Regions from separate parts of the Streptomyces sp. NPDC044044 genome, predicted to be linked through region 1. Evidence: riboswitches for the same ligand, from Rfam matches in the RefSeq annotation. Region 1 holds a riboswitch; each other region holds the start of a gene.
What was found. Region 1 has a riboswitch for cobalamin ahead of AC07AG_RS00825 (energy-coupling factor ABC transporter permease). Riboswitches for the same ligand answer to the same signal wherever they lie in the genome.
Positions count from the first base shown of each region.

Region 2: linked by a shared signal. The riboswitch ahead of cobN (cobaltochelatase subunit CobN) and the one ahead of AC07AG_RS00825 (energy-coupling factor ABC transporter permease) in region 1 are both predicted to bind cobalamin.
Region 3: linked by a shared signal. The riboswitch ahead of AC07AG_RS18550 (CbtB domain-containing protein) and the one ahead of AC07AG_RS00825 (energy-coupling factor ABC transporter permease) in region 1 are both predicted to bind cobalamin.

Region 1 covers NZ_JBWKFG010000001.1:181,674-189,113, reverse strand. The annotation lists gene argG (argininosuccinate synthase) at 1-1,205, opposite strand, end outside; partial or broken gene AC07AG_RS00845 (MFS transporter) at 1,427-2,080, shown strand; gene AC07AG_RS00840 (energy-coupling factor ABC transporter ATP-binding protein) at 2,069-2,956, opposite strand; gene cbiQ (cobalt ECF transporter T component CbiQ) at 2,953-3,702, opposite strand; gene AC07AG_RS00830 (energy-coupling factor ABC transporter substrate-binding protein) at 3,709-4,119, opposite strand; gene AC07AG_RS00825 (energy-coupling factor ABC transporter permease) at 4,119-4,883, opposite strand; cobalamin riboswitch at 4,914-5,097, opposite strand; gene AC07AG_RS00820 (enoyl-CoA hydratase) at 5,257-6,075, opposite strand; gene mmsB (3-hydroxyisobutyrate dehydrogenase) at 6,072-6,992, opposite strand; gene AC07AG_RS00810 (enoyl-CoA hydratase/isomerase family protein) at 6,986-7,440, opposite strand, start outside.
Region 2 covers NZ_JBWKFG010000001.1:678,693-686,132, reverse strand. The annotation lists gene cobN (cobaltochelatase subunit CobN) at 1-2,646, opposite strand, end outside; cobalamin riboswitch at 2,716-2,867, opposite strand; gene cobG (precorrin-3B synthase) at 2,916-4,223, shown strand; gene AC07AG_RS03235 (precorrin-8X methylmutase) at 4,295-4,921, shown strand; gene AC07AG_RS03230 (precorrin-2 C(20)-methyltransferase) at 4,918-6,429, shown strand; gene AC07AG_RS03225 (cobalt-precorrin-6A reductase) at 6,443-7,198, opposite strand; gene AC07AG_RS03220 (cobalt-precorrin-5B (C(1))-methyltransferase) at 7,210-7,440, shown strand, end outside.
Region 3 covers NZ_JBWKFG010000004.1:655,132-662,571, forward strand. The annotation lists gene AC07AG_RS18540 (glycoside hydrolase family 6 protein) at 1-256, opposite strand, end outside; gene AC07AG_RS18545 (ANTAR domain-containing protein) at 418-1,173, shown strand; cobalamin riboswitch at 1,509-1,630, shown strand; gene AC07AG_RS18550 (CbtB domain-containing protein) at 1,662-1,883, shown strand; gene AC07AG_RS18555 (CbtA family protein) at 1,904-2,740, shown strand; gene AC07AG_RS18560 (class F sortase) at 2,721-3,398, opposite strand; gene AC07AG_RS18565 (hypothetical protein) at 3,414-3,953, opposite strand; gene AC07AG_RS18570 (HAD-IIA family hydrolase) at 4,031-4,810, opposite strand; gene AC07AG_RS18575 (alkaline phosphatase family protein) at 4,892-6,388, opposite strand; gene AC07AG_RS18580 (2-aminoethylphosphonate ABC transporter substrate-binding protein) at 6,583-7,440, opposite strand, start outside.

The DNA.
Region 1 (7,440 bases):
CGGTCCACCGGGCCGAACGCCGAGTCCTCGGTCCGCTCCATGGAGAGCTTGTCCGGGTGGTAGCTGAACGCCGGGCCCGTGGTGTCGAGGATCGAGTAGTCCTCGCCGCGCCGCAGCCGCAGCGTCACCTCACCGGTGATCGCCGCGCCGACCCAGCGCTGCAGCGACTCCCGGATCATCAGCGCCTGCGGGTCGAGCCAGCGGCCCTCGTACATCAGTCGGCCGAGACGCCGGCCCTCGTTGTGGTACGAGGCCACGACGTCCTCGTTGTGGATCGCGTTGACCAGGCGCTCGTAGGCGATGTGCAGGAGCGCCATGCCGGGGGCCTCGTAGATGCCGCGGCTCTTGGCCTCGATGATCCGGTTCTCGATCTGGTCGGACATGCCGAGCCCGTGCCGGCCACCGATCGCGTTGACCTCCATGACGAGGTCGACCGCGGAGGCGAACTCCTTGCCGTTGACGGTGACCGGGCGGCCCTGGTCGAAGCCGATCGTCACGTCCTCGGTGTCGATCTCCACCGAGGGGTCCCAGAACTTCACGCCCATGATCGGGTCGACCGTCTCGAGCCCGGTGTCGAGGTGCTCCAGGGTCTTGGCCTCGTGCGTGGCGCCCCAGATGTTGGCGTCCGTGGAGTACGCCTTCTCCGTCGAGTCCCGGTAAGGCAGCTCGTGGGCGAGCAGCCACTCCGACATCTCCTTGCGGCCGCCGAGCTCCGTGACGAAGTCCGCGTCCAGCCAGGGCTTGTAGATCCGCAGGTGCGGGTTGGCGAGCAGCCCGTACCGGTAGAACCGCTCGATGTCGTTGCCCTTGAACGTGGAGCCGTCGCCCCAGATCTGCACCCCGTCCTCGAGCATGGCCCGCACCAGGAGCGTGCCGGTCACGGCGCGGCCCAGCGGCGTGGTGTTGAAGTACGCGCGCCCGCCCGACCTGATGTGGAAGGCACCGCACGCGAGCGCGGCGAGTCCTTCCTCGACCAGCGCTTCACGGCAGTCGACGAGCCGGGTGATCTCGGCGCCGTACGCGGAGGCACGGCCGGGCACGGAGGCGATGTCGGGCTCGTCGTACTGGCCAATGTCGGCGGTGTACGTGCACGGGACGGCGCCCTTGTCGCGCATCCAGGCGACGGCCACCGAGGTGTCGAGACCGCCGGAGAAGGCAATGCCGACGCGCTCGCCGGTGGGGAGGGAGGTGAGGACCTTGGACATAGGAAGAGTATGCATCACTTCGCATGACCATGCAACGTCGATCGCTCATCCACGGTCGAAAGCCCGCCAAAGCGCTGGCCGCGGGCCGAATCGACCGGTGACCGGCGCCGAGGGCTTCTGGCGGCCGCTGGGCAAGGTGGTGCACGACGAGCGCGAGGAGTCCGGCGCATCGCGCGTCATGCATGTCGAAGTACCCATGCGGCCGTAGCCCCAGCCGGTGGCTGCCGCCGCACCACCGGCCCCACTCCCGGGAGCGGATCCGCGTACGAGGAGGCGTGGGCGAGCTGCTGCGCAACCGCCGCTTCCTCGCGGTGTGCTGTGCCTACGGCGCCTACCTCCTGGCGTACAACCAGCTCTATCTCGCCCTCCCGCAGGAGGTGGAGCGCACGGCCGGGTCACAGGCGCCGCTTGCCTGGCTCTTCGCCCTGTCCTCGCTGCTCGTGGTGGCCACGCAGCTTCCGGTCACGCACTGGGCCGCGGGCCGGCTCGACGAGCGGCGCTCCATGGCGGCAGGGCTCGTGCTCATCTCCGCCGGGTTCGCCGCCGTGGCCCTCGCTCGCCCGGCCGCCTGGACCGGCGCCGCCGGGCTGCTGCCCGCCGCCGCCTTCGTCGTCCTGCTCACGCTCGGCCAGATGCCGGTCGCCCCGGCGACGCGCGCCTGGGTCCCCGATCTGACGCGTGACGGCAGGCTGGGCCTCTACACCGGCGCCCTGTCCTCGGCCTCCGGCCTGATCGTCCTTGCGGGCAGCTCCGCGACCGGCTCGCTGCTCGACGCGGGGCTCCCGCCCTCGGTGCCGTGGCTCGTGCTCGCCGCGGTCCCGCTCCTTGCCGTCGCGCTCCTGCCCACCCGCGCCAAGGCCCCGTCAGCCGGCTGACGCACCGGGCATCGCGGGGGCCGTGAGGGCCGCCAACTCCTCGGGCGTGCGCGGCCCTTCACCCGCGCCGTCCAGCAGCCCCTTGGTCCGCAGCAGCTCCGAGACGGCGATCCCCCAGGGCAGGCGAAGGCCCGCCTGCGCCAGGAGGTCGCGGTGGGCCAGCATCGTCGCGACCGGACCTGTGCGCACCCCCGAGGGCGTGAGCAGCGCCGCGTCGTCGGCCCAGCGCAGGGCGAGATCGACGTCGTGGGTGGCCATGACCACGGTCGTCCCGGCGTCCCGCAGTCCCTGCAGGGTGGCCAGGAGGCGTTCCTGGCCGTCGGGGTCGAGCCCCGCGGTCGGCTCGTCGAGGATCAGTACGCGCGGGCGCATCGCCACGGCGCCGGCGATGGCCGTCCGCTTCCGCTGGCCGTAGGAGAGCAGATGCGTGGGCCGGTCCGCCAGGGCGCTGATGTCGAGCGCGGCGAGCGCCTCGGCGACCCGCACCCGGACCTCGGTGTCGGACAGCCCCAGGTTCAGCGGCCCGAAGGACACGTCCTGCTCGACCGAGGCCGCGAACAGCTGGTCGTCCGGGTCCTGGACGACCAGCTGCACGGTGGTGCGCAGCCGGGTCAGACCCTTGCGGTCGTACGCCACGGGGGTGCCCCCGAGCGTCAGTCCGCCCTGGTCCGGGCGGAGTCCGCCGCTCAGCAGCCGCATGAGGGTGGTCTTGCCGCTGCCGTTGCGTCCGAGGAGCGCGAGGGCGCGTCCCTCGGTGACGTCGAAGTCCAGGCCGCTGAGCACGGTGGGCCCTTCTTCGTACGCGTAGGAAGCGGCGCGCAGAGCGACCAGGGACTCGCTCGCCTCTCGCTCGCGAGGAGCGCTCGGCTCGCTCATGGAAGAAGCCTTTCCAGTACGAGGGTGAGGGCCACCAGGGCCGTGAGAAGTACCGCGCTGACGGCCACGAAGCCCCGGGAGACCCTGGCGTCGGGCACGAGCACCCGAAGGGTTCCGTCGTAGCCGCGCCCGGCGAGCCCGGCCTGCAGCCGGGTCGCCCGGCCGAAGGCCCGCACGAACGCGGTGGCGCCGAGGCCGCCCAGCGAGCGCCAGGTGGCGGCCCGGGTGGTGTGGCCGAGGCGTGCGGCCTGCGCCTGCCGGATCCTGCTCATGGAGTCAAGGAGCAGGAAGCTCATCCGGTACATGACCAGGGCGACGTCCACGACCGGCGCCGGTACGCCCGCCTTCACCAGGCGGGGCAGCAGATCCGACATCGGTGTGGTGAAGGCGAAGAGCAGCACGCCGAGCGAGGCCGCCGACGTGCGCAGGAGCAGGCCGCCGGCCCGCGCGGGTCCGCCGTCGGCGAGCGTGACGAACCCTTCGGGCCCGCCGAGTTGCACGATCAGGGTCAGGGCGCCGGTGACGCAGAAGCCGAGCGGCACGCGGTAGGCGCGCCACAGTTTGCGCGGCGGCACACCGGCGGGTCCGAGCAGTACGGCGAGCGCGGCGACCAGGACCAGGGCGGCACCCGGCCAGGGCGGCAGGGAGACGGCAAGGACGGTGAGACCGAGCCCGAGCACAGCCTTGTCCACGGGATGGCGGCGGCGCCAGCGACTGCTGTGCGCCGCCGCGTCGATGGGGAGCACGCCGGGTCAGACCTGCTCGGTCTCGGGCCGGGCGCCCTCCGCATCGGCTGTCGGCTCCGTGGGGGCGGGTGCGGGTGCGGGTACGGGTGCAGGTGCGGGTGCCTCCTGCGATCGTGTGATCTCCGCACCCTGCTTGCGTCCCTTGCGCAGACCGAAGTAGTACGCGAGGACGCCTGCGCCCAGTGCGGCCTGCAGGGCGAAGAGCGCCGACTCGACCTCCCCGGAGGGGGGTTCGTACAGCGGCGAGAACCACGGTTCGTAGTCCGGCTTGATCTCGGTGATCGCGGTCTCGGCCTGGGCGTCGGCCCCGGCGAACGGCTCCTTCTCGTCGTCGCCGAGGCCCAGCGCCAACGGCAGCACCGCGAGCGCGGCGACGATGAGGAGGAGCAGGGTGTTGATCTTCGCGTTCCGGCTCATCAGGCGCTGGCCCCCGTCTCCGTCGTCGTCTTCTCCGCCTTCTCCGTCTGCTCCGTCTGCTCCGTCGTCGTGGCCTTCGTGGCCTTCGCGGCCGACTGCTTGCCCTGCAGCAGCACGCCGAGCCGCGTCAGCTCACCCTTGCTGGACTGCACGAGCAGCCGCATCACGATGACGGTGAGCAGTCCCTCACTGACGGCCAGGGGGATCTGCGTGACGGCGAAGATGCCGCCGAACTTGCCCAGGGCGCCGATGAATCCGCTGCTGGGGTCGGGAAACGCCATCGCCAGCTGGACGCTGGTGACGCAGTACGTGGACAGGTCGGCGACGAACGCGCCGAAGAACACGGCGACCATGAGCGGCACGTCGTACCGCTTCAGGAGCCGGTAGACGGCGTATCCGGCCCATGGCCCGACGATCGCCATGGAGAACACGTTGGCGCCGAGCGTGGTGAGCCCGCCGTGGGCGAGCAGCAGGGCCTGGAACAGCAGGGTGATGGTGCCGAGCACCGTCATGATCGGCGGCCGGAACAGGATCGCGCCGAGCCCTGTGCCCGTCGGGTGCGAGCAACTTCCCGTCACGGAGGGGATTTTCAGGGCGGAAAGGACAAATGTGAAGGCACCGGAGGCGCCCAGGAGCAGGGTGCTCTCCGGGTGCTCCTTGACCTCACGGGTCAGGGAGCGGACTCCGTGGACGACGAACGGCGCGGACGCTACGCCCCAGGCGATCGCGTGCGCCGGTGGGAGGAAACCCTCGGCTATGTGCATGGCTAAGCAGACCCTCTCCAGCACCTCGTGGATGGACAACGTGCCTTGGCCGGTCTCCTGGCTGACGGGTCGTACCGACCGGACTCCGCCTTCCCGGGTGCGTGAGCACCCAGTGGCTGCCGCGAGGGCTGGAGCCGGACTTCCCGATCACAGTGGCGAGGGCCGCACCGGCATCACACCGGATTTCCCGTTCACCAAGGCGTGGTGACCTTAGTGCTCAACCGAGATTCCTGACAACTTGCGGGACCACCGCAGCTGTGGCACGCGCGAGCGCACACGACCAGGGCGTACGCCCCTGGTCAGCCCCTGTGCCCGGCGTGTGCACACCTGGCGCGCGCCACACCTTCCTCTGGCGTCGGGAGCGGGTGGGGCGTCAGGAGTGCGTGAAGCCGGGCGGTCGCTTCTCGACGAAGGCGGCCATCCCCTCCTTCTGGTCCGTGGTCGCGAACACGGCATGGAAGAGGCGGCGTTCGAAGCGGACGCCCTCTGCGAGGGTCGTCTCGAAGGCGCGTGACACCGCCTCCTTCGCCATCATCGCGACGGGCAGGGACATGCCCGCGACGGTCTCGGCGACGGCCAGTGCTTCGTCCACGAGTTCACCGGCGGGCACCACCCGCGAGACGAGCCCGGCCCGCTCCGCCTCATCGGCGTCCATGGTCCGGCCGGTCAGACACATCTCCATGGCCTTGGCCTTCCCCACCGCGCGGGTCAGCCGCTGAGAGCCGCCGATGCCGGGGATGACGCCCAGTTTGATCTCGGGCTGTCCGAACACGGCGGTGTCGGCGGCCAGGAGGATGTCGCACAGCATGGCCAGCTCGCAGCCTCCGCCGAGCGCGTACCCGGAGACGGCCGCGACCGTCGGCGTGCGCAGCGCCCCGAGCCGGTCCCAGGCGGTGAACCAGTCGCTGAGATACATGTCCATGTAGCTCTGGGGCCGCATCTCCTTGATGTCGGCCCCGGCGGCGAACGCCTTCGGCGATCCGGTGAGGACGATGCAGCCGATGTCCGGGTCCCGGTCCAGGTCCGCCGTCGCGGCGACGATCTCGTTCATCACCTGGAGGTTGAGCGCGTTCAGGGCCTTGGGTCGGTCGAGCGTGAGCAGTGCGGTGCGGCCTTTGCGTTCGATGCGGATCGTCTCGTACGGCTCCGGGGTCGTCGTGGTATTCGTGCTCTCCGTGGCCTTCGTGGTCATGCGCTGTTCCCGTCCCCTGCCTTGTGGTGCCTGATGGTGTTGACGATCCCGGAGAAGTCCTGGTCCGCTCCGGCGCCCTCCGCGTAGGCGGCGTACAACTCGGCTGCTTTCAGGCCGAGTTGAGCCTGGATCCCACTGGCATGCAGGGCGTTGGCCGCAAGGCCCAGGTCCTTGGCCATCAGCGGGGCGGCGAAGCCGGGCCGGTAGTCGCGGTTGGCGGGGCTGCCCGGGACGGGGCCCGGCACCGGGCAGTTGACGGTCAGGGCCCAGCACTGGCCGGACGCGGTGGACGCCACGTCGAAGAGGGCCTGAGGGGACAGGCCGAGGCTCTCGCCGAGTACGAACGCCTCGCTCACCGCGATCATCGAGACCCCGAGGATCATGTTGTTGCAGATCTTCGCGGCCTGCCCCGCGCCGGGCCCGCCGCAGTGCACCCCCTTCCTACCCATGACCGTCAACAGCGGCTCGGCATCGGCGAACTCGGCTTCGCCGCCGCCCGCCATGAAGGTGAGCGTGCCGGCCTCGGCGCCCACCACTCCCCCGGATACCGGGGCGTCAAGGGCCCGCATCCCTGCCTCGACGGCGGCCTCGTGCGCGCTGCGCGCGTCGGCCACGTCGATGGTCGAGCAGTCGATGAACAGCGTGCCGGGCCGCGCGGCGGCCAGGAGCCCCTCCTCGCGGTAGAGGCCGAGCACGTGCCGTCCCGCGGGCAGCATGGTGATCACCACGTCCGCCGCCGCCGCTGCCTCCGCCGATGATCCGGCTGCCTCCACGCCGTTCCCGACGGCCGCGGCGAGCAGGTCGGGCATCAGGTCGTGGCCCAGGACGCGGTGTCCCGCCCCGGCGAGGTTGGCGGCCATGGGGCCGCCCATGTGGCCGAGGCCGATGAAGCCGATCGTGCGCCTGCCGTTCACCACGCCACCTCCTGCGGGACCCAGGCCAGGTCGAGTTCGCCTCCGGCGGGCGGGGCGAAGTAGCGCTCCACGTCCGCGCGTTCGACCTCGCCCAGCGAGGCAGGCGCCCAGCGGGGGCTTCGGTCCTTGTCGATGACCTGGGCTCGGATCCCCTCGGCCAGGTCGTGCGAGGTGAGCGCGGCGCAGGAGATCCGGTACTCCTGCTCCAGGACGCGCTCCAACGGGCCGAGCCGCCGCGCTCGGCGCAGTGCGGCGAGCGTCACTTTCAGGGCGGTGGGCGACTTGGCGGCGAGGGTGTCGGCCGCCTCCGCGGCGGCGCGCGTTCCATGGCCGCGCAGCCGGGCGAGGATCTCCTCCACCGTGTCGGCGGCGTAGCAGTCGTCGATCCAGGAGCGATGACCGGCCGCCTCGCCGGGCGGCACCTGGCGCACGTAGTGCTGGAGCGCGTCCC
Region 2 (7,440 bases), 500 kb from region 1:
GCGCGACGCGTCGTCCCAGACCGGGCGGACGCCGAGGAGGGCGAGCGCTTCGGCGACGTCGTCACCTGCGGTGCGCATCGCGCTCGTACCCCACAGGGAGAGGCCCACCGAGGTCGGCCAGTCGCCGTTGTCGGTGCGGTAGCGCTCAAGGAGCGAGTCGGCCAGGGCCTGTCCGGTCTCCCAGGCGAGGCGGGACGGCACCGCCTTGGGGTCGACCGAGTAGAAGTTGCGGCCGGTCGGCAGGACGTTGACCAGGCCGCGCAGCGGGGAGCCCGAGGGTCCCGCGGGGACGAAGCCGCCCTTCAACGCGTGGACGGCGTGGTCCAGTTCGTCGGTCGTGGCGGCGAGACGCGGTACGACCTCGCGGGCGGCGAAGCCGAGGATGTCGGCGACGGACTGCGGGTGCCCGTCGGCCACCCGCGCCACGGCATCCAGGGCCCAGTCGGCGTCGTCCATCGCCTGGACCAGGGCGCGGGCCTTCTCCTCGACCTCGTCGGCGGCGGTGCGGGTGGCCGCCGACTCGTCGAGGCCAAGCGCCTCGCGCAGGCCGGGAAGCGACGCCGTACCGCCCCAGATCTGACGGGCACGCAGGATCGCGAGGACCAGGTTGACGCGGTCGGCACCGGCCGGGGCGCCGCCCAGGACGTGCAGGCCGTCGCGGATCTGGACGTCCTTGATCTCACAGAGCCAGCCGTCGAGATGCATGATGAACTCGTCGAAGCCCTCGTCCTCGGGTCGGTCTTCGAGCCCCAGGTCGTGGTCGAGCTTGGCGGCCTGGATCAGGGTCCAGATCTGGGCGCGGATCGCCGGCAGCTTCGCCGGGTCCATCGAGGCGATCTGGGCGTGCTCGTCCAGGAGTTGTTCGAGGCGGGCGATGTCGCCGTAGCTGTCGGCACGGGCCATCGGCGGTACGAGATGGTCCACGAGGGTGGCGTGGACGCGCCGCTTGGCCTGCGTCCCCTCCCCCGGGTCGTTGACCAGGAACGGGTAGATCAGGGGCAGATCGCCCAGGGCCGCGTCGGGGCCGCAGGCGGCGGACAGGCCCGCGTTCTTGCCGGGCAGCCATTCGAGGTTGCCGTGCTTGCCCAGGTGGATCATCGCGTCGGCGCCGAAGCCGTTGTCGTCGGCGGATGCGGCGATCCAGCGGTAGGCGGCCAAGTAGTGGTGCGAGGGCGGCAGATCGGGGTCGTGGTAGATCGCGATCGGGTTCTCGCCGAAGCCGCGCGGCGGCTGGATGAGGATGAGCAGGTTGCCGCGGCGCAGGGCGGCCAGGACGATGTCGCCCTCCGGGTTGCTCGACCGGTCCACGAACATCTCGCCGGGGGCCGGGCCCCAGTGCTGCTCCACGGACTCGCGCAGCTCGGCGGGGAGCGTGGCGTACCAGCGGCGGTAGTCGGCCGCCGGGATGCGGACGGGGTTGCGGGCCAGCTGCTCCTCGGTGAGCCACTCCTGGTCGTGGCCGCCCGCCTCGATCAGGGCGTAGATCAGCTCGTCGCCGTCGCCGGAGGCCAGGCCGGGCACTTCCTCCGTACCGAAGTCGTAGCCCTCTTCGCGGAGTCGGCGCAGCAGGGCGACGGCGCTCGCGGGGGTGTCGAGGCCGACCGCGTTGCCGATCCGCGAGTGCTTGGTCGGGTAGGCGGACAGGACCAGCGCGATGCGCTTGTCGGCGGCCGGGATGTGGCGAAGACGCGCGTGCCGCACGGCGATGCCGGCCACGCGGGCCGCGCGCTCGGCGTCGGCCACGTACGCGGGCAGACCGTCCTCGTCGATCTCCTTGAAGGAGAACGGCACCGTGATCAGGCGGCCGTCGAACTCGGGGACCGCGATCTGGCTGGCGGCATCGAGCGGCGACACGCCCTCGTCATTGTCCTCCCAGTCGGTGCGCGAGCTGGTGAGGCACAGCGCCTGGAGGATGGGGACATCGAGGCCGCTGAGGGCTCCGGCGTCCCAGGACTCGTCGTCGCCGCCCGCCGACGCTTCGGCGGGCCGGGTGCCGCCCGCCGCGAGGACCGTGGTCACGATCGCGTCGGCGGCGCGCAGCTCGTCGATGAGTTCGGGCTCGGGGGTACGCAGCGAGGCGACGTACAGCGGCAGCGGGCGCGCTCCGGCGTCCTCGACCGCGCGGCACAGGCTCTCGACGAAGGCGGTGTTGCCGCTCATGTGGTGGGCGCGGTAGTAGAGCACCGCGACGGTCGGTCCCTCGACCTGACGGGCGGTGCGCTCCAGCGGGCCCCACGAGGGCGCGGGGGCGGGTGGTTCGAAGCCGTGGCCGGTGAGCAGGACGGTGTCCGAGAGGAACCGGGCCAGCTGCTCCAGGTTGTCGGGGCCGCCGTGGGCCAGGTAGGCGTGGGCCTCGGCGGCGATGCCGATGGGCACGGTCGACGCGGCCATCAGCTGGGCGTCGGGGGCCTGTTCGCCGGTGAGGACGACCACGGGGCGTCCGGTCGCCACGACTTGGTCGAGACCCTCCTGCCAGGCGCGCACGCCGCCGAGGAGGCGTACGACGACCAGATCGGCGCCGTCCAGGAGCTGCGGAAGGTCCTCGAGCGGGAGCCGTGAGGGGTTCGCGAAGCGGTAGTCGACCGGGCCGGCGGCGGCGCGGGCGCTGAGCAGGTCGGTGTCGGACGTCGACAGGAGCAGGATCATGCGGCGTCGGGCCTTCCTCGGGGTGTCCACGCCCCGGGTGGTGTCGATGGCGTCTCCCCTGCTCGAGCGGACGAGAGCTCGGGGAAGGGAGTTCCTGACTCACCCGGCATGCGCACCGGGTTCACAGTGGCGGGACCGCGCCGGAATCTCACCGGGCTTCCTCCCCTTGTCGCCGTCTGTGGCGACGACGGGCCGGCTGGCCCGTCACCAGGAATACTAAGGGCCGATCAACTACCGGGGGGCAGGCGGACCTGCTGCGATGGGTCGGTATGCTCGCCGCCATGCCCCCATCGGTCCCCTCGCCCGCGCTCTCGGGAGACGAGTCTGCCCGCGGCCGCGGTGACGCCTGCCCCGGGACGCTGCGCCTTCACCGGGCGGACGACGGGGCGCTGGCCCGCGTCCGCATCCCGGGCGGTGTGCTGAGCGCGGGGCAGGCCGACGTGCTGCGGGACGCGGCGGAGCGGCTGGGAGATGGGGAGTTGCATCTCACATCGCGCGGCAATGTGCAGTTGCGCGGGCTGCCCGCGGACTGCGGCGGTGAACTGGCTTACCTGCTGGGCGAATCGGGACTTTTGCCCTCCGAACGCCATGAGCGGGTACGCAATGTCGTGGCCTCACCGCTCGCGGGACTCGACGGCCGGGGCGAGGCGGACATCCGCCCGTGGCTTTCCGCCCTGGACGAGCTGCTGTGCGCCTGCGACCGGGCCGCCGACCTGTCCGGCCGGTTCCTTTTCGCCCTCGACGACGGCCGCGGGGACGTGGCGGCGCTCGGCGGCGACGTGACCCTGACGGCGCGGGGCGGGGACCAGGCGCTGCTGCGGATCGGCCCGGCGCACGACGCCGTCCTGATCGCGTCCGCGCAGGCGCCGCGGGCCGCGCTCATCGCGGCGCAGACCTTCCTGGAGCAGGCGCCCGACGCGAGCGCCTGGCGGGTGACCGATCTGCCCGGCGGCATCGCCCCGCTCATCGACGCGGTCCTGCACCGCCTGCGACAGGCCGGGCTCGGCGCCACCCTCACCACCGCGCCCCTCCCCCAGGATGCGGGCGGTCCCGCCCTCGGCGTCGTGTCCGGCCCGCACCGGACGGTCGCGCTCTCCCTCGGCCTGCCCCTGGGATCCGTCAGCGCCCCCCAGTGGCTGACCCTGACGGACACCGCCCGCCGTCACGGCAGCGGCGAGCTGCGGCTGACCCCTTGGCGCGGAGTCGTCCTGCCGGAAGTCGAGCGGACACGGGCCCCGCAACTCCTGGAGGAACTGGGGGCCAGCGGTCTCGTCACCGGACCCGAATCGCCCTGGACCGGAGTGGGGGCCTGCATCGGCAGGCCCGGCTGCGCCAAGGCTCTGGACGACGTACGCGCCACGGCGAAGGCCGCGTCGGGCCCCGTCGGGGCGCTGCCCATCTACTGGTCCGGGTGCGAACGCCGGTGCGGACATCCGCACGGGGAGTGGATCGACGTCGTCGCCACTCCCGACGGACATCAGATCTCCCGCGTACGCGGCGAGAAACGGGACACGCCGGCGACCGTCCCCGGCAGTCCGGGCGCACTCGCCGCCGCCGTGGCCGCGTACCGCCGCTGACCACACATGAACACATGATCAACCCAGCAACACCCGACTGTTCCCTGCCCTATCAAGAGAGCGAACGCACTGTGCACCAGTACGAGAAGGACGGACCGGCGATCTACCGCCAGTCCTTCGCCACGATCCGCGCGGAGGCGGATCTGTCGGGCCTGCCCGCCGACGTGAGCCAGGTCGCGGTCCGCATGATCCACGCCTGCGGCATGGTCGACCTCGTACGCGACCTCGCTTTCACCCCGGACGTGGTGGCCAGGGCCCGCGAGGCCCTGCGCGCGGGCGCCCCCATCCTGTGCGACGTGGCGATGGTCGCAAGCGGCGTCACCCGCAAGCGGCTGCCCGCCGACAATGACGTGGTGTGCACGCTGTCCGACCCGGCGGTGCCCGATCTGGCGGCCGAGCTCGGCACCACCCGCAGCGCCGCCGCCCTGGAACTGTGGCGCGATCGCATGGAAGGCGCGGTCATAGCCGTCGGCAACGCGCCCACCGCCCTGTTCCGCCTGCTCGAAATGATCGAGGAGGGCGCGCCGCGCCCCGCCGCCGTCATCGGTGTGCCCGTCGGCTTCGTCGGCGCCATGGAGTCCAAGGACGCCCTGGCCGCGCACCCGTCCGGCCTGGAACACATGATCGTGCGGGGCCGACGTGGCGGCAGCGCCATCGCGGCGGCCGCACTCAACGCGATCGCCAGCGAGGAAGAATGAGCGTGAGCGAGCAGAACACAGGCCGTCTTTACGGCGTCGGGCTCGGCCCCGGCGATCCGGCCCTCATGACCCTGCGGGCGGTCCAAGTCATCGCCGAGGCCGATGTCGTCGCCTATCACAGCGCCCGGCACGGACGTTCCATCGCGCGGTCCATCGCGGCCGAGCACCTGCGCGCCGACCACATCGAGGAGGCGCTGGTCTACCCCCTCACCACGGAGACCACCGACCACCCGGGCGGCTACCGGGGCGCGATGGAGGACTTCTACACCGAGGCGGCGGCCCGCCTCGCGGTGCACCTCGACGCCGGGCGCACGGTCGCCGTCCTGGCCGAGGGCGACCCGCTCTTCTACGGCTCGTACATGCACATGCACAAGCGGCTCGCCGACCGGTATCCCACCGAGGTGATCCCCGGTGTCACCTCCGTCAGCGCGGCGGCCGCCCGCCTCGGCACGCCGCTCGCCGAGGGCGAGGAGGTGCTGACCATCCTGCCCGGCACCCTGCCGGAGGAGGAGCTGACCGCGCGTCTGGCCGCCACGGACGCCGCGGTGGTGATGAAGCTGGGCCGCACCTTCCCCGCCGTGCGCCGCGCCTTCGAGGCCTCCGGGCGGCTGCCCGAGGCCCACTATGTCGAGCGCGCCACCATGGCCGGTGAGCGCATCGACGAGCTTGCGGCGGTCGACGCCGACTCGGTGCCGTACTTCGCCGTCGCGGTCCTGCCGAGCCGCATCGACGCGCCCCGGCCCGAGCGCGCCCCGGACGCGGGCGAGGTGGCCGTGGTCGGCACCGGTCCCGCCGGGCCGCTGTGGCTCACGCCCGAGACCCGTGGCGTGCTGGCCGCGGCCGACGACCTGGTCGGTTACACCACCTACCTGGACCGGGTGCCGGTCCGCCCGGGGCAGGTGCGCCACGGCTCCGACAACAAGGTCGAGTCGGAGCGCGCCGAGTTCGCCCTGGATCTGGCCCGGCGCGGCCGGCGCGTGGCCGTGGTCTCCGGCGGAGACCCGGGCGTCTTCGCCATGGCGACGGCCGTCCTGGAGGTGGCCTCGCAGAAGCAGTACGCGGATCTGCCGGTACGGGTGCTTCCGGGGGTGACCGCGGCCAACGCGGCCGCCGCCCGCGCGGGCGCTCCACTGGGCCACGACTACGCCGCGATATCGCTCTCGGACCGGCTCAAGCCGTGGGAGGTCATCGCCGAGCGGCTGCAGGCGGCCGCCTCCGCGGACCTGGTGCTCGCGCTGTACAACCCCGGCTCCCGCAGCCGGACCTGGCAGGTCGGCAAGGCTCGCGACCTGCTGCTCGAGCACCGCTCACCGGAGACGCCGGTGGTCCTCGGCCGCGACGTCGGCGGACCGACCGAGAGCGTACGTACGGTGCGGCTAGCCGATCTCGATCCGGCCGAGGTCGACATGCGCACGATTCTGCTTGTCGGTTCCTCGCAGACGCGCTGGGAGCAGCGGGGCGACGGACAGCAGATCGTGTGGACGCCCCGCCGTTACCCCGAGGACTGAGCCTGCCCGTCCGCTAGGCCTGGCTGCCGCCGTGTGCGCGCAGCCAGGTCAGGGCCTGCTCGGGGGTGTCCGCCACCGCCACGCCCTCGGGCACCGGCGGCCTGCGCACCACGACCACGGGGATCCGTGCCTCACGGGCCGCGGCGAGTTTAGGGGCGGTCGCGGCGCCACCGCTGTCCTTCGTGACGACGACGTCGATGCGATGGCGGCGGATCAGCTCGCGCTCCCCCTCCAAGGTGAAGGGGCCCCGGTCGAGCAGCACCTCCATGTGTGCGGGGTGCGGTGCCTCCGGGGCGTCCACCGAGCGCATCAAGAACCACAGCTGGTCCAGTTCGGCGAAGGCCGCGAGGCCCATGCGCCCCGTGGTGAGGAAGACGCGCCGCCCCAGCGCGGGCAGCGCCGTGGCCGCGTCGGCCAGGGAGCCGACCGTGTGCCAGGCGTCGCCCTCGCCCGGCACCCAGCCGGGCCTGCGCAGCGCGAGCAGGGGAACATGGGCGGCAGCGGCGGCAGCGGCCGCATTGAAACTGATCGTCTCGGCGAAAGGATGGGTGGCATCGATGAGCGCGCTCACCTGGTGCGTACGCAGCCAGGCGGCCAGCCCTTCGGCTCCGCCGAAGCCGCCCACGCGCACCTCGCCCGGCGGCAGCTTCGGGCTCGCGACGCGCCCGGCCAGTGAGCTTGTCACCTTCGCCGCGGCAGGAAGCGTGTCCACCAGGGCCTCGGCGAGGCGGCGGGCCTCCGTCGTCCCGCCAAGTACCAGTACGTGCATCGGATCCATCCATGGGTGAGGCGAAAGGCGGGCGCAGCGCCCAACTCAAGCACACCGGTCTGCGGCCCGGCTGGACGACCGGTGCCTGTGCGACCGCGGCCGCCACGGCCGCCTACACGGCCCTGCTCAGCGGCGACTTCCCCGACCCGGTGACCATCACGCTGCCCAAGGGCCAGACTCCGGCCTTCGCCCTGGCGATCGAGGAGCTGGCCGGCGGCCGGGCGACGGCGGGGGTGGTCAAG
Region 3 (7,440 bases), on a different contig from region 1:
TCAGCTCGGCGTCGTCCTTCTTGCCGTCCTTCTCGTACGTGGCGACCTGCTTGGCCGCGTTCCCGTCCGGGTTGACCCAGTACGGGTCGGTGCCCTTCGGCTGTTGCTCGACCGGGTTCCCCGACGACTCCTCGTTGCCCGAACCGTCATCGGAGGAGCACCCCGACAGCAGCAGCGCAGCCCCCGCAAACGCCGCCACAGCCTTCACCCCCCGGGCCGCGATCCGATGACCGCGGCCGTGGCCTTTGTGGTACATCCACTCCCCCTTGGGTGCACTGTCCGATTCTCAATCCTGACATACGCACTCCCGGCTCACGAGGCCCGCCCGTCCGCTGCGGAGAGCTGTTGGATACCTGTTACAGCCCCGCGCCCGGGGGTAGGCGCAGTGCGCGGGGTGGCGCTCATGGGGAGGAGATCATGCGGGATCACGCCTCTGAACTACGGCTGGCCGAAGTCCTGGTGGAGACCACCAACACGCTGGACGACGACTTCGACCCGGAGCGCTACCTGAGCCGGGTGGCAGGACACTGCGTGGAGCTGCTCGACGCCACCGCCGCCGGAGTCATCTTCGACGGCAACGGCACGCCGGGGGTGGCCGCCGGAGGGCATCCCCGGGACCTGGCGCTCGACCTGCTCGGGGCCCAACAGGGCGGTGGGCCCTGCGTGGAGAGCCTCGGCACGGGCGTCGCGGTGCCGCCCGTGCGGCTCACGGCGGACGAACCCGCCGACCGCTGGCCGGAGTTCACGGCGCTGGCCCGCCGCCGCGGCATCGGGATGACCTACGCGGTTCCGCTGCGGCAGCGCGAGACGCTGCTCGGCGCGCTGAACATCTTCGTGCCGGAGAACCCCCGGACCCGCCACGCCGAGGGGGAGTTGCGTCTGGCGCAGGCGATCGCCGACGCCGCCGCGGTCGGTCTGCACAATCACCGCGCCTACACGGCGTACCGGGTCCTCGCCACACAGCTCCAGGGCGCCCTGACCAGCCGTATACGCATTGAACAGGCCAAGGGCATACTCGCCGAACGCTGGCACACGGGCGTCGACGAGGCCTTCGACGCCCTGCGGCGGTACGCGCGCAGAGAACGGCTGGTCATGGAGGTGGTGGCCACCGAGGTGATCAAGGGATCGCTCGACGACACCGCGCTGCGCGGCAGTTGGTCCGAACCTTCCTGACGGCCGTCCCGAGAACCAACATCACCTGCGATGATCACAGAGAGGAAGCGGATCACGACTTGGCGTCAATCCACCCCTAGGCTGCAGCGCTCATCCGTTCTAGAGTCGTCACAACGGCCCAAGCCCCCGGCCTGATCGTCCATCCCGCACATGCGGGGTTGGCCACCGAACCTCCCGCGCCGGCGCCGGGTTACTCCCGCAGCTCGTGCGCGCGCGGTCGAGGACCAGCCCGGTCGACGGCTCCGGGGGGAGCGGGCCGCCGACCGGGCCGGGTTGTCCTGATACAGGTTCCATTGACAGCATCCATGACCAACTGGGACTCTCCGGGCGACAAGTCCATACATCGAGGCGATGGTTGACAGGAACCCGGTGCGATTCCGGGGCGGGCCCGCCACTGTGACCGGACGCCCGCCTGGCGTGCGGAAGTCAGGAACTGAGCCGTCGTACTCCTGCTTCGGGGCGTGGAAACCCCAGAGGAGGCCTTCGACATGTCACTGCACACCGCGGCATCGGGCACCGAGAGCACGGCGGTCCAGGCCGCCACGGTCCACACCCGCGACTGGCTCATCGCATCGGCCGCGGTCCTCATCGCGCTGATCGCGCTCTACGCGGTCTTCTTCGACAACGGCTCGCTGATCTCCGCGACCGGCAGCTACCTCCACGAGTTCGCCCACGACGGCAGGCACCTCTTCGGTGCCCCGTGCCACTGACCGGGGACGGACACGGCGCCATGCCAACCCCTGCGTCCTCTCCCCCGTCCTCATCCGTCCTGCCCCTGCTCGGCCGGGGTCTGGTGGCGGGAGGCGCGGCGGGCCTCGCGGCCGGTCTCTTCTCCCTGCTCCTCGCCGAGCCGCTGATGGACCGGGCGATCCGCGCCGAGGAGAAGCGCGCGGCGGCCGAGGAACACGCGCACGGCGCCGCTCAGGCCGCACAGCACCACGAGGAGCTGTTCACGCGCTCCACCCAGCACGCGGGGCTCGTGCTCTCCGCGGTCGTCGCCGGTCTGGCCATCGGCGTCCTCTTCGCCGTTGCGTACGCCCTGGTGCACCGCCGCGACCCGCACGCGGCCCCGTGGCCGCGGGCCCTCGCCTTCGCGGGAGCCGCGTTCCTCGCCGTCTCCCTGCTGCCCGGTCTGCGCTACCCGGCGAACCCGCCGGGCGTCGGCGACTCGGGCACGGTCGGCGAGCGCCAGGCGCTGTGGCTGGCCTCCCTCGCGATCGGCGTCCTCGGCATGTTCCTGGCCCGGCAGGTGTACGTACGCCTGGCGGCCAGATCCGTACCGGTGCGGCAGATCGCGGCGGCCCTCACGACGGTCGCCGTCCTCGCCGCGCTCTTCCTGCTCCCGGACAACCCCGACCCGGTCCCGGTGGACGCGACGCTCCTGTGGGACTTCCGCGTCCTCTCGGTCGCCTCGCACGCCCTGTTGTGGGCCGTGTTCGCGGCCGTCTTCGGAGGCCTTGGCCTGCGGGCCGTCCGGGAAGGGGCCGCCAGGGGTGCCACCGTGGGCGCGAGCGCGGCGGGAGTGCCCTCGCGCCCCGGCGCCACCCCTACGGCCCCACCCCGGTGAGGTAGGCGGACACCACCACGTTCGCGGAGTACGTCTTGCTCGCCCGGTCGAACGTGCCGCCGCACGTGATCAGGCGGAGTTCGGCGCGGCCCTCCTCGTGGGGGCCGTACGCCTTCTTCGCGTCGAAGCGGTCCCGGCTGAGGACCTGGACGTCGTCCACGGTGAACTCCGCGACCGAGCCGTCGTCGCGGGCCACCCGGATCTTCTCGCCCGGCCGCATGGCGCTGAGGTCGTAGAAGACCGCGGGGCGCGTCTCGGTGTCGACGTGGCCCACGAACAGGGAGGTGCCCGCGGCGCCGGGGCGCGTGCCGCCGCCGTACCAGCCGACGGAGCCCGCCTCCTCGAACGGCGGCGGATCGATGGCGCCGTCCTGGTCGAGCCCGCGGACGACCACGGGTGCCCGCACCTTCAGCGAGGGGACATCCACGCGCTGCGGCCTGGCGGCGCCCAACGGCTTGTGCGCGTCCGGGAGTTCGACACCGAACGGCCGGCCCACCGCGGCGACGTCACCGGTCGTGGGCTCCGAGACACCGCCGCGTACGTCGGTGATCTCGCTGCCCCACAGCCAGAGCCCCACGAGCAGCAGCGCCCAGGCGACCCCGGTGAGGAATCGCCCGTGCCCGGCCGGCTGCCCCGCCGGCTTCTCATGGCCCGACACGTCGGCCGCCACCCGTCACTCGGAGCGACGCCGGCGGACGGTGCGGAACGCCACGGCCACGGCCGCCACCCCGGCGAGCACCAGGCCGATGACCGCGTGCCGGGTGCCGGGCCCCGCCTCCTGGGCGTGCGCGGCAAGCTGCGCGGTGCCGCCGCCGCCCGCGCGGACCGGCGAGACGGGCTCCTGCTGGTGCCGGCCGACCTGCACGGTGCCCACGCCCTGGTGGGGGTGGCCGTCGCAGATGACGGTCACGTCGTACGAACCCTCGACGCCGTCCCGGATCGTGGCGGAGCCGTTCAGCGAGTACTTGTCGCCGTCCCTGCCGGTGAGCTTCGCGTCCCCCGTGAACGCGCCGGACCCGGCGGACCCGGTCGTCCCGTCACAGCCCGAGACGCTGATCTCCACCTTGGCCCCGGGGTCCGCGCTGGACGGGGTGACCGTGGCATGCACTTTGCCCTCGTCATGGGCGAGCGCGGGCGTGGTGACGACGACGGGGAGCGCGGCGAGGACAGCCGCCCCGGCTATGCCACGCAGGGTGAGTGTTCCTCTACGCATCGTGAACCTCCTGTTTCGAGGTTCACGCGCGCCGCCGTCCCACGCCTCCCGTGTGCGGCAAACGGGTGGCGCGCGCGTCAGACCCGGTCGACGAGATCGGCGATGGAGTCCACGACGTTCGAGGGCCGGAACGGGTGCTGATCGATGTCCTTGCGGGAGGTCAGACCGGTGAGGACCAGGAAGGTCTCCATCCCGGCCTCGAGACCGGCGAGGACGTCCGTGTCCATGCGGTCGCCGATCATGGCGCTGGTCTCCGAGTGCGCGCCGATGGCGTTCAGGCCCGTGCGCATCATCAAGGGGTTCGGCTTGCCCGCGAAGTAGGGGTTGCGCCCGGTGGCCTTGGTGATCAGCGCGGCGACGGCCCCGGTCGCGGGCAGGGGTCCCTCCGTGGAGGGCCCGGTCTCGTCCGGGTTCGTGCAGATGAAGCGGGCCCCGCCGTTGATGAGGCGTACGGCCTTGGTCATGGCCTCGAAGGAGTACGTACGGGTCTCGCCGAGCACCACGTAGTCCGGGTCGTGGTCCGTCAGGACGTACCCGATGTCGTGCAGGGCGGTGGTGAGCCCCGCCTCGCCGATGACGTACGCCGTGCCGCCGGGCCGCTGGTCGTCCAGGAACTTCGCGGTGGCGAGCGCCGAGGTCCAGATGTTCTCCACGGGCACTTCGAGACCCATGCGGTTCAGGCGGGCCTGGAGGTCGCGCGCGGTGTAGATCGAGTTGTTCGTCAGGACCAGGAAGGGCTTCCCGGACTCCCGGAGCCTCTTGATGAAGGCGTCGGCGCCGGGGATCGGAACACCCTCGTGGATGAGTACGCCGTCCATGTCGGTGAGCCACGATTCGATGGGCTTGCGCTCTGCCATGGGGTGCACTCCTGCGGTCTCCGTTGAGCAACGTAGCTGGGGGGCGCCGGGACAGCTCTGTGCCGACGCCCCACAGCCTAATCAGGAAGCGGTGATCGTGACCCCGTCGATCACCCAGTACCAGTTGTTGCCGCCGGTGTACCGGAAGCGGACCTGCGCCTTCTTGGCTCCCGCGGGCACCTGGAGGGCGATGTTCTCGACGACGGAAGGGGTGTCCGCGGTGTACGTCTTCACCGCGACCGGGGCCCCGCCGTCGTACGAGACGAGCACCTCGCCCTTCTGGGGGGCCTCCTGGCGGTAGTACGTCGTGTACGTGAGGGTGGCCCGTGCGCCGCCCCGCACCTCGTACGACGGGCTGACCAGCGTCGAGTCGAAGGTTCCGGAGAAGGTCTTGTCGGTCCACTCGTCGCCGTCCGCGACCGCGAAGACGTTCCGGGCGCGGATGTTGAGTTCGCGCTGCTGGTCGCGCTCGGCCTTCGTCCAGAACTCGTCGGTGGTGAAGGACCAGCCGCGCCACTCGGTGATGCCGCCCGTGCCCATCTTCGCGTTGTCGACGCTCCAGCCGCCCGGCGGTGTGTGCGTGAAGCCGATGACGCCGGAGCCGATGCCGGTCTCGTCGACGGGTCCGGTCAGCTTCGGGCGCAGGGCGTCGAACGCGTCCGGCTTCGGCTGCTGGACCGGGCGGCCGTCCAGACCCCAGGCCGGGTCGATCGCGATGCCGAGGTGGGCGAGCGCGCTCGCGGCGATGTCGGGCATGCGGACGTCGTGGCGGACCGAACCCGCCGTGACCGTGCCGCCGGTGGCGATCATGAAGGTCTGGCGCTCGGCCCAGCTGGAGCCGCCGTGGCCGCCGGGGTCGGTGTGCCCGTGGTCGGCGGTGATCATGATGAGCCAGTCCTCGGAGCCGTACGTGGCGCGGGACTTGACCGCGGCGACGATCTGTCCGACCTGGGCGTCGGCGCCGTGGATCGCGTCGAGATAGGCCTGGCTCGCGGCGCCGCTGTCGTGGCCCGCGTGGTCGATGTTGTCGAGCTGGACGAAGACCGCGTCGGGGTTGCCGCTCTTGACCTCGGCGACGGCGCGGGTGGTGGTCCCCGCGTCGTACTCGGCGCCGGGCGTGGAGACCCGGGTGTCGACCTTCGCGGAGAAGATGATGTCGGTGATCGGCGCCCAGGACGAGACGGCGTACGTCCGCAGGTTCGGCTTCGCGGCCTCGATCCGGGTCATGAAGTCCGGGTACGCGGCGAGGTCGTGGCCGGTGAACTCGTTGTTCACGACCTTGTGCTTGTCGGGCCAGACGCCCGTGATGAGCGTCGACCAGCCGGGGCCCGACGAGGTGGGCGCGAGCGGGTTGGCGTAGATGCTGCTCGGCGCGGTCAGGCCGGCGCTCATCAGACCCTTGAGCGCGGGCGCGTCGGCGTCCTTGACTCTGCTGAGCAGGGCGCCGTCCAGGCCGATCACCAGGACCTTCGGGGTCTTGGCCGCGGCCTTGGCGACGGCGGCGAGAGGCCCTGCGGCCACCGCGAGGGCTGCGGTGGAGACGAGGAGCGAGCGGCGGGATATGCCGTGCGACGACACGTGGTCCTCCTGATGGGGGGTGTGGTGAGGGCAGGCGCACGCCAACGCCCCCGGAGAACCAGGGGCGTTGGGTCCATACCCGTTATCTTTTCGCTACCGGACACCCCGGGGCCAGGGGTCGGCGGTGAACTCTCGTGGAACCAGGTGAACTTGAGGCACGCGGCCGTCAACTTACGGTCGTCAACTTACGGTCGTCAGCTTCCGGTCGCCGACTTCCAGTCCTCGACGTACGTCTGGAGGTTCTCGGAGATGTCGGACCAGTCCGGCTCGAAGACCTCGACCCCGTCGACGATCTTGTCGAGCGCGACCGCGTTGGCATCGGTGGCCTTGATGTCCTTGCGCGCCGCGAAGCCGCCGCCGATCTCGCTGACCTGCTGCTGGGCCTTCTGGCTGAGCAGGTAGTCGAGGAACTTCTTGGCGTTGGCGGAGTGCGGGGCCTTGTTGACCAGGCCGGCCGCGTAGGGCAGCGCGAAGGTGGTGGGCCTGCCGCCCTCCTTGGCCGGGAACCAGATGCCGAGGTTGGGCATGTCCTTGGACTGGGCGTAGTTCATCTGCACGTCACCGTTGGCGGCGAGGAGTTCGCCCTTGTCGACCTTGGGCGCGAGCTTGCCGGTGGAGGCGGAAGGACCGACATTGTTCGTCTGGAGCTTCTTCAGGTATTCCATGGCGGGCTTCTTGCCGCCGAAGTCGTGCATGGCCTTGATGAGCACGGCGGTGCCGTCGCCCGCGACGCCGGGCGTGGAGTACTGGACCTTGTCCTTGTACGAGGACTCGGTGAGGTCCTCCCATGTCTGGGGCGCCTTGGAGCCGCCGAGCTCCTTCTTGTTGTAGATGAAGCCGAAGTAGTTGTTCACGACGGAGGTCCACTTGCCGTCGGTGGCCTTGTCGGCGCCGTCGACCTGGTCGGAACCCTTGGGCTTGTAGGCCTGCAGCAGGCCCTTCTCGTCGGCCTGCTGGATGAACGGCGGCAGGGTGATGAGGACGTCGGCCTGCGTGTTGGACTTCTCGCGGACGGCACGCTGCACCATCTCGCCGGAGCCGCCCTCGACGTA